Regions from separate parts of the Enterobacter sp. CFEC122 genome, predicted to be linked through region 3. Evidence: predicted binding sites of a transcription regulator. Region 3 holds the regulator's gene; each other region holds the start of a gene.

Region 1 (3,266 bases), on a different contig from region 3:
CGGGCTGCCTGCGGCCGGTGAGTTCCTGGATATGATTACGCCCCAGTATCTGGCAGACCTGATGAGCTGGGGGGCAATTGGTGCCCGCACTACTGAATCTCAGGTTCACCGCGAGCTGGCGTCCGGTCTCTCTTGTCCGGTTGGCTTCAAAAACGGCACTGACGGCACCATTAAGGTGGCTATCGACGCCATCAACGCAGCGGGCGCACCGCACTGCTTCCTGTCCGTGACCAAATGGGGCCACTCCGCCATCGTTAACACCAGCGGTAACGGTGACTGCCATATCATTCTGCGCGGCGGCAAAGAGCCGAACTACAGCGCAAAGCATGTGGCCGAAGTCAAAGTCGGGCTGGAAAAAGCCGGGCTGCCACCGCAGGTGATGATCGATTTCAGCCACGCCAACTCCAGCAAGCAGTTTAAAAAGCAGATGGAAGTGGGCGCAGACGTCTGTCAGCAGATTGCCGGCGGTGAGAAGGCGGTAATTGGGGTGATGATCGAAAGCCATCTGGTTGAAGGTAACCAGAACCTGGAAGGCAGCGAGCCGCTGGTGTACGGCAAGAGCGTGACCGATGCCTGCATCGGCTGGGATGACACCGACGCCATCCTGCGCCAGCTGGCGAATGCGGTGAAAGCGCGTCGCGGTTAATTCTGACGGCTCAAATAAAAAAGCGCGGACGGTTCCGCGCTTTTTTTATGGTCAGCGAAAATTACTTCGCTTTACCCTGGTTCGCAACGGCCGCCGCTTTCGCTGCGATTTCGTCCGCGTTACCCAGGTAGTAGTGTTTGATTGGCTTGAAGTTTTCGTCGAACTCATACACCAGCGGTACGCCAGTTGGGATGTTCAGTTCGAGAATTTCGTCTTCACCCATGTTGTCCAGGTATTTCACCAGCGCACGCAGGGAGTTACCGTGAGCGGCGATAATCACGCGCTCGCCGCTTTTCAGACGTGGCAGAATGGTTTCGTTCCAGTAAGGCACAACGCGGTCGATGGTCAGCGCCAGGCTCTCGGTGGTTGGCAGCTCAGCGTCGGTCAGTTTCGCGTAACGCGGGTCGTGGCCCGGGTAGCGCTCGTCATCTTTGGTCAGCTCTGGTGGGGTGACCGCGAAGCCGCGACGCCACTGTTTAACCTGCTCGTCACCGTATTTCTCAGCGGTTTCCGCTTTGTTCAGGCCCTGCAGCGCACCGTAGTGACGCTCGTTCAGTTTCCAGGATTTCTCAACCGGCAGCCAGGCCTGGTCCAGTTCGTCCAGCACGTTCCACAGGGTATGGATGGCACGTTTCAGCACAGAGGTGTAAGCAAAATCAAAGCTGAAGCCTTCTTCCTTCAGCAGTTTACCTGCTGCTTTTGCTTCGCTTACGCCTTTCTCGGACAGGTCAACGTCGTACCAACCGGTAAAGCGGTTTTCGTTGTTCCACTGGCTTTCGCCGTGACGCACCAGAACCAGCTTAGTAATAGCCATCTCTTACTCCTCAAGCATTTTTAGAATGATAACAATTCTCATTATATTGCCGTGGCCGTGCCAGCAGCAACGCTTAACCCTAACCATAGCGAAAATAGTCTCTGAGTGTAAGATGCTTGTGAATCCAGGGTTATGATTTTGTCTGCGATCGGCGCTATTTTCAGCAAGGCGCACAGAAAAAAGCCCTCCGGAGGGAGGGCTGAATATTAATGTGGAATAAAATGATATTCCGTCACGCTAACGTACTCTTCACCTGGGCGCAGCACGCAGTCCGGCTGCGGCCATTCCGGATGATTCGGGCTGTCCGGCAGGAACTCGCTCTCCAGCGCCAGCCCTTGCCAGTCGCTGTACTCTTCGTGTTCGCGCGCCGTCGTGCCGCCGAGATAGTTACCTGAGTAGAACTGCAGGGCAGGAGCGGTGGTATAAACCGTCATCTGCAGCTTCTCATCGGTGGACCAGACCTGTGCGGCAGGTTGTTTCACATCGCCTTTAGCCTGTAGCAGGAACGCGTGGTCGTAGCCTTTCACCTTGCGCTGGTCGTCATCGCTCAGGAAATCCTGGGCGATGGATTTCGCGCTGCGGAAGTCAAAGCTGGTGCCGCTCACGTCTTTGAGGCCCTGGTACGGAATGCCCATCTCATCAACCGGCAGATACGCATCCGCCAGGATCTGAAGCTTGTGGTTCCGCACGTCGCACTGGTTACCGTCCAGATTAAAGTACGCGTGATTGGTCAGGTTGACCGGACACGGCTTGTCGACCGTCGCACGGTATTCAATGGCGATACGGTTGTCGTCGGTCAATGTAAAGCGCGCGGAGGCGATAAGGTTACCCGGGAAGCCCTGATCGCCGTCCTGCGAATCCAGCGAGAACAGCACTTCGCCGTCGTTTTGACGAACAATTTTCCAGCGACGTTTATCAAACCCGTCCGGGCCACCGTGCAGTTGGTTCTCACCCTGGCTTGGCAGCAGGGTGTACTGCACGCCGTCGAGTTCAAAACGGCTCTTCGCGATGCGGTTCGCATAGCGCCCTACGGATGCACCCAGATAGGCAGACTGATTAACATACTGCTCGGGCGATGCGCAGCCGAGCAGGGTTTCGCGCACGCTGCCGTCCGGCATCGGTACGCGTGCTGAAAGAAGGGTTGCACCCCAGTCCATGAGCGTAACCACCATCCCCGCGCGATTGCGCAGGGTTAACAGGCGATACGGCAGACCATCCGGTGCGAGGGTAGGTGTTTCGTTTAGCACTGTCCGGCTCCTTGTGATGCTTTGCAAACATAGAAGGTTTCTTTGATACCTGTTTTTGCTTCGTACTGCTTCGCCACGGCGTCCTGTACAGCAGGGACCAGCTCCTCAGGCACCAGCGCAACGATGCAGCCGCCAAAACCGCCGCCCGTCATGCGCACGCCGCCTTTGTCGCCAATGACCGCTTTGACGATCTCCACCAGGGTGTCGATCTGCGGCACGGTGATTTCAAAATCATCGCGCATGGAGGCGTGAGATTCCGCCATCAGTTCACCCATGCGTTTCAGGTCACCTTTCGCCAGCGCGGACGCGGCTTCAACGGTACGGGCATTCTCCGTCAGCACGTGACGAACGCGTTTGGCGACAATCGGGTCCAGCTCGTGCGCCACTTTGTTAAATTCATTGAGCGTGACGTCGCGCAGGGCGGGCTGCTGGAAGAAGCGGGCGCCGGTTTCGCACTGCTCGCGGCGAGTGTTGTACTCGCTGCCCACCAGCGTGCGCTTAAAGTTGCTGTTGACGATCACGACAGCCGCGCCTTTTGGCAGGGGTACGGCTTTGGTGC
Region 2 (3,266 bases), on a different contig from region 3:
GTACTTCGCCAGAATGGTGTCGACCTTTTTGAAGTTGGCGTCCACCTTGGCCAGCAGTTCGCCGTTCTCTTTCTGCAGCTGAGGACGCAGCAGGTTAACAATTTTCTGCGCGCCGTCGACGTTAGCCTGGAAGTCCCACAGATCGGTATGGCTGTAGCGATCCTCTTCACCGCTGATTTTGCTCGCGGCCACTTCTTCAATCAGACCGGCCGCGCCGCCCACCACTTTAGACGGCGGGAAGGCCAGCTCGCTGATGCGCTTTTGCAGCTCCAGCACGTCGCTGTTCAGCTGCTCAGCGTATTTCTCCATCCCTTTGGTGGTGTTGTCGCCAAACAGGGCTTTCTCCAGACGGTGGAAACCGGTGAATTTCGGATCGGCGGCCTTCTGCTCGAAATCATCTTCACGGGCATCGATGCTGCCATCAAGGTCAGAGAACAGCTCGGCGATCGGCTCGATGCGCTCGTAGTGCTGACGGGTTGGCGCATAGAGGGATTTCGCTTTTTCGATATCCCCGGCCTTCACCGCATCGGTAAAGGCTTTGGTTGCCGTCGCCAGCTCCGCCGTCTCTTTCGTGACGTACGCCTTATACGCGGTAATTGCATCGCCCAGGCTCAGCACCGCAGCGCCTTTCGCCGCATCGGCCGTCGCTTCACCTTTGACGATGAGCTTCCCTTTCGGGTTGGTCAGCAGGCCGCAGGTCATCTCATACTCGCCCGGCTGCAGGTTGGCGGTCATCTTCTGGCTAAAGCCAGGGGCGATATTTTCACGCTCTTCCACCACCAGAACGCCTTTCAGGATCTCCCACTCCAGCGCCTTCTGGCTGTGGTTCTGAATAATAAACTGGGTTTTACCGCTGTTCACCGTGAGGGTCATCGGCTCACACTGCTTGTCGTTGACGGTGACCTTAACCTGTGGAACATCCGCGCCCCAGGCGGAGAATGCAGAAGCGAACAGCGCGGCAATGCCTGCGCATAACGCACTACGACGGAACTGAATTGCCATGACTCTTCCCTTTAAAAGTATATTGTCACTAAATCAAAAATTACGGCGCAACGCGCGACGCCTGCGTGCCGGTACGCGGCGGCATGGCGAACAGCACCAGCGCCGGAACCAGATAAATGAAGTACATCGCCACCTCGCTGACGCTCGGCGTTTCCTGATAGCCGAAGATACCTTCGAGCAGGGTGCCGGTCAGAGAGTGCGTGGAGAGAACGTTGCTGAGGTCAAACGCCACGTCCTGGAAATGGTTCCACAGGCCCGCTTCATGGAAGGCGCGAATCGCCCCTGCCGCCAGACCCGCCGCCACCAGCAGAATAAACAGGCTGGTCCACTTGAAGAAGGCGCCCAGGTTCAGGCGGATACCGCCCCAGTACAGCAGGAAGCCGAGCACCACGGCCGTGGCGAGGCCCAGCACGGCCCCCAGCGGCGGCCAGATCCCCACATCCTGCTGAAACGCCGCCAGCAGGAAGAAAACAGACTCCAGCCCTTCACGCGCGACGGCGAAAAAGACCATCATAATGAGCGCCCAGCCGTGGTTGTTCCCCTTCTGCAGCGCGTTATCCACCGCCTGCTCCAGCTGCACCTTCACGTTACGCGAGACTTTACGCATCCAGAACACCATCCAGGTGAGGATCACCACCGCAATCACGGCGACGATACCTTCAAACAGCTCCTGCTCTTTCTGCGGGAACTCGCCGGTGGTTTCGTTAATGAGAATGCCCAGGCCCAGGCAGAGCGCCGCGGCAAGGAATACGCCGACCCACATGACGCCAATCCAGCGCCCGCGCTGGGTTCGCTTCAGATAACTGGCGATGAGGCTCACGATAAGGGCGGCTTCGAGCCCTTCACGTAACATAATGAGAAATGGAACAAACATGCCGACACCTTAAATGTTTATCACGGTCAACTGATGCAAAGAAAGGTAAATTCTTGTGATAGTGATTATCATTACGACGGAAAGAAAAACAAGCGAAATGTGCGGTGTTTTGATGACGAGTTGTAAACGCAAAGCCTGATAATAGTGACGTACGTAACGTTCAGGTTTATAAGTTATAACGAAAATGCCCATTTACGCTGATTCAGGGCTGTGGCTAAATATCCGCCTCACAACCTAACTGAAAATAAACCATGTTTAAAATTGTCCATTTCCTGCTGGCGCTGGTGATTATTCTTGCGCTCGCCTGGCTTACGAGTTTTGACCGCCGGAAAATTCGGGTTCGTTTTGTTTTACAGCTGATTGTTATTGAAATTGCGCTGGCGTTCTTTTTCCTGCACGCCGAAAGCGGGTTATTCCTGATTAAATACGTCTCAGGATTTTTTGAGTCACTGCTCAAATTTGCTGGCGAAGGCACCAATTTCGTCTTTGGCGGTATGGGTGAAAAAGGGCTGGCGTTCATTTTCCTCGGCGTGCTTTGTCCGATTATTTTTATTTCCGCGCTGATCGGTATTCTTCAGCACTGGCGGATCCTGCCAATTTTTATTCGGGTAATCGGTACGCTGCTGTCAAAACTGAACGGTATGGGCAAGCTGGAATCCTTTAACGCGGTGAGCTCGCTGATCCTCGGCCAGTCGGAAAACTTCATTGCCTACAAAGGCGTGCTGGGCGATCTCTCCTCGCGTCGTCTGTTCACCATGGCGGCCACGGCCATGTCGACGGTCTCCCTGTCGATTGTCGGGGCGTATATGACCATGCTCGACGCCAAATATGTCGTCGCGGCGCTGATTCTCAACATGTTCAGCACCTTTATTATCCTCTCAGTCATCAACCCGTCGCGCCCGGAAGCGGAACCGGATGTTAAGCTCGAAAAACTGCATGAATCCCAGAGCTTCTTCGAGATGCTCGGCGAGTATATTCTGGCCGGTTTTAAAGTGGCGATGATTATTCTGGCGATGCTGATTGGCTTTATCGCGCTTATTAGCGCCGTTAATGCCCTCTTCTCTAGCGTATTTGGCATGAGCTTCCAGCAGATCCTGGGCTATGTATTTTATCCCCTGGCGTGGCTGGTAGGGATTCCGCTAAGCGATGCCTTAAACGCGGGCAGCATTATGGCGACCAAGCTGGTGGCGAATGAATTTGTGGCGATGATTGAGCTGCAGAAAATAGCGCACCAGATGTCCCCGCGCGGGCTGGGGATTTTATCCGTCTTCCTCGTCTCGTTCGCGAACTTTGCCTCCATCGGCATCGTGGCCGGGGCGATTAAGGGCCTGAACGAGCAGCAGGGTAACGTGGTATCGCGTTTCGGGCTGCGTCTGGTGTACGGCGCGAC
Region 3 (3,266 bases):
TACCGCGACGCCATACTGGCGCAATTCCCGCAGGCTCGCGCCCACGTCATTGCCGGAGCCGGGCACTGGGTGCATGCGGAAAAACCTGACGCCGTGCTGCGCGCCATTCGCCGCTATCTTGCTGATACTGCAAATTGATTAAAAAGAGAGCGACTGGAAGGCTGCGGGCTTCCAGTCGTTGGCGCGCCGTTTTTGGTGATGTATGATGGCGCGCTTATCGCCCGGGCATTAGCAGGGCGGCGTGTTTCCCCCGAAGTCTCAGAATCATGGCCAAAGAACAAACGGACCGTACGACACTAGATCTGTTCGCGAATGAGCGTCGCCCGGGACGACCGAAGACGAATCCGCTTTCGCGCGATGAACAGCTGCGTATCAATAAACGCAATCAGCTTAAACGCGATAAAAATCGTGGGCTTAAGCGTGTCGAACTGAAGCTCAACGCCAACGCGGTCGATGCGCTTAACGAGCTGGCCGACGCGCGAAATATTAGCCGCAGCGAGCTCATTGAAGAGATGTTGATCGCCCAGCTTGAGATGCTGCGCAGCCAAGCATAAGTCTGAAAATTCCCTTAATTACCCTTTTCATGTAGCACAGAGTGCAGTCCTGCGCGATAGCTGTTTCCGCAGGGTTGCCAGTTCTGCTATTATTGCCCTTATCCGTGGCCGAATTGCGCCACCATACTATTAAGTTTCAAGAGGTTATTTTACTCATGGCAATCATCGGCATTTTCTTTGGCAGTGATACCGGCAATACCGAAAATATCGCGAAAAACATTCAAAAACAGCTCGGTAAAGACGTTGCTGATGTGCATGACATCGCCAAGAGCAGCAAAGAAGATCTCGAAGGCTATGACATTCTGCTGCTGGGTATTCCGACCTGGTACTACGGCGAAGCCCAGTGCGACTGGGATGATTTCTTCCCGACGCTGGAAGAAGTGGACTTCAACGGTAAGCTGGTTGCCCTGTTTGGCTGTGGCGACCAGGAAGACTACGCCGAGTACTTCTGTGACGCGCTGGGTACCATCCGCGACATCATTGAGCCGAATGGCGCTGTGATCGTCGGCCACTGGCCAACCGCCGGTTACCACTTCGAAGCGTCCAAAGGCCTGGCCGATGACGATCATTTCGTGGGTCTGGCCATCGACGAAGACCGTCAGCCAGAACTGACTGCAGAGCGCGTCGAGAAATGGGTTAAGCAGATCCGTGAAGAACTGCACCTGGACGATATTCTCAACGCCTGATTTTTATCGCGGCGCAACGGCGGTTGCGCCCGCGCACCAGGTCAAACCGATTAAATTAATTGCTACAATCTTTTAACTTTTTCGCCCAGACCTGTACAATGTCTCCCTGATAAAATGTGGTTTTCCACCGAGCAAGTTTGTTGGTGATACCCCATTTTTATAAGCATATTTTGCCTGAGACTTGCAGTTTTCATTTAGCCATGGCAGTTCTATAATGAGACGCATTATCCCGGGTGCATTTTCTGTCACTTCCTACAGAAGTGAATCGTTTAGCAACAGGACAGATTCCGCATGACTGACAACAATACCGCATTAAAGAAGGCTGGCCTGAAAGTTACGCTTCCTCGGTTAAAAATCCTCGAAGTGCTTCAGGGTCCAGACAATCACCATGTCAGTGCGGAAGACCTTTATAAACGTCTTATCGACATGGGTGAAGAGATTGGGCTGGCTACCGTCTATCGCGTGCTGAACCAGTTTGATGACGCGGGCATTGTCACCCGTCATAATTTCGAAGGTGGTAAATCTGTCTTCGAACTGACCCAGCAGCAGCACCACGATCACCTGATCTGCCTCGACTGTGGCAAGGTCATTGAATTTAGCGATGACTCTATCGAAGCGCGCCAGCGTGAAATCGCCGCGCGTCACGGCATCCGTCTGACCAACCACAGCCTGTACCTTTATGGTCACTGCGCTGAAGGCGATTGCCGCGAAAATGAACATGCGCATGACGCAAAATAAGTGAGTGTTCATACTCTGAGCCAGCCGTAAGGTTGGCTTTTTTTTGCCAGAAAAAAGCCCTGTGGCACAGTGCCACCGGGCGTAAAGCAACTTATTTATTATTATTGCGTATCTCGTTCCAGATCTTATCGCAACGCTTCGCCACTTCCTGATCGTTACCGGTTTTACGTGCCTGGATACAGGCCTGGTAATCCATCACGCGGACATTCTCCTGCGTCGCGAACTGCTCGTGCGCTTTCTCTTTCTTCAGCACGTTCAGCACGCTCTGGCAGGCTTCAATTTTCTCCGGCGATCCTTCCGCAGTATTAATGCAGGCGCTGTAGGCCTCCTTGAGGCGGGAGTCCTCTTTCGGTGCCTGAGTCTGGGCACACGCCACCAGCCCCGATGCCAACAGCGCGACGATTACGATTTTTTTCATCATTTGCAGTCTCCGGTCCGGCGGGATCTAACCCGCCGGACGATTCATCAGAAGATGGTGAACGGTGCGATAACCATGAATTTCACGTCACGTTCATCCTGGAAGATGTTGCCGTAACCGCCCGCGTAGCTCGGGATATCGGAGTGGTTGTCGTACTGGGTGAAGTGCAGTTTGAACATCGTGCCTTTCGCGCGGCCATCCTGCAGGGTATAGATAGCATCCAGGCTGTAGGAAGACTCTTTCAGGCGATAGTTTGGATCGTAGTAAGCATCCGGTGTTGCCATGTCGGCAGGTTTTGCATCCCAGGCGTAAGCGTAAGAAGCGCCCACGGCCCAGCCCGGCAGGTTCCAGTTTTTCAGGTCATACATCGCGCCGAAGAAGACCGCTTTCTCACCGTCGGCGTTGAAGTCGGAGCGGTTATCCCACCAGATATCAAGACGACCGTTGGAGGAAGCATAGGTCGGGGTCATACGCTGCAGGAAGTAGCCCTGCTGCCCTTCCGCTTTCACCCATGTGCCTTCCAGACGTAAATCAACCTGACCGACCTTGTAGCCGAAGGTTAACGCCTGCAGCCACGCGGTGCCGTCGTAGATATCATTGACGCCACCGTTACTGACTTTGTCGCGCGTACCGTAGAACTGGTAGCTGGTACTCAGCGGGCTACCCGCAATATCAAACTTATAGCTGGCCTTGGCAAAGTATTGATCGATATAGCCTTGCGCCTGGCCGAATGCCGCTTCGAGAACCAGATCGTTTTTGAAGTCGTATTTCGCACCCAGCGAGTGGAGGTAATCGACTTTGGTTTTCTTATCGTTCTGGTAGAACTTGTCCATTTCAATGTGCCACGGTGCTTTGTACTCGTTGGTCCAC

Evidence for each region. The regulator Fur, encoded in region 3, represses iron uptake genes when iron is present. The targets are predictions, from matches to a motif close to ATAATAATGAGAACNACTATCAA.
Region 1: gpmA (2,3-diphosphoglycerate-dependent phosphoglycerate mutase) is a predicted target of Fur. The motif match lies at 1,486-1,508, and genes of this name have one in related genera.
Region 2: efeU (iron uptake transporter permease EfeU) is a predicted target of Fur. The motif match lies at 1,932-1,954, and genes of this name have one in related genera.

Annotation. Positions count from the first base shown of each region.
Region 1 is NZ_JBRIQR010000001.1:31,479-34,744, forward strand. It holds gene aroG (3-deoxy-7-phosphoheptulonate synthase AroG) at 1-646, shown strand, start outside; gene gpmA (2,3-diphosphoglycerate-dependent phosphoglycerate mutase) at 708-1,460, opposite strand; gene galM (galactose-1-epimerase) at 1,667-2,707, opposite strand; gene galK (galactokinase) at 2,701-3,266, opposite strand, start outside.
Region 2 is NZ_JBRIQR010000001.1:365,756-369,021, reverse strand. It holds gene efeO (iron uptake system protein EfeO) at 1-1,002, opposite strand, end outside; gene efeU (iron uptake transporter permease EfeU) at 1,043-1,876, opposite strand; gene ACVCAM_RS01705 (NupC/NupG family nucleoside CNT transporter) at 2,128-3,266, shown strand, end outside.
Region 3 is NZ_JBRIQR010000053.1:21,280-24,545, forward strand. It holds gene ybfF (esterase) at 1-138, shown strand, start outside; gene ybfE (LexA regulated protein) at 267-554, shown strand; gene fldA (flavodoxin FldA) at 710-1,240, shown strand; gene fur (ferric iron uptake transcriptional regulator) at 1,532-1,978, shown strand; gene chiQ (ChiQ/YbfN family lipoprotein) at 2,070-2,396, opposite strand; partial or broken gene ACVCAM_RS23940 (OprD family outer membrane porin) at 2,444-3,266, opposite strand, start outside.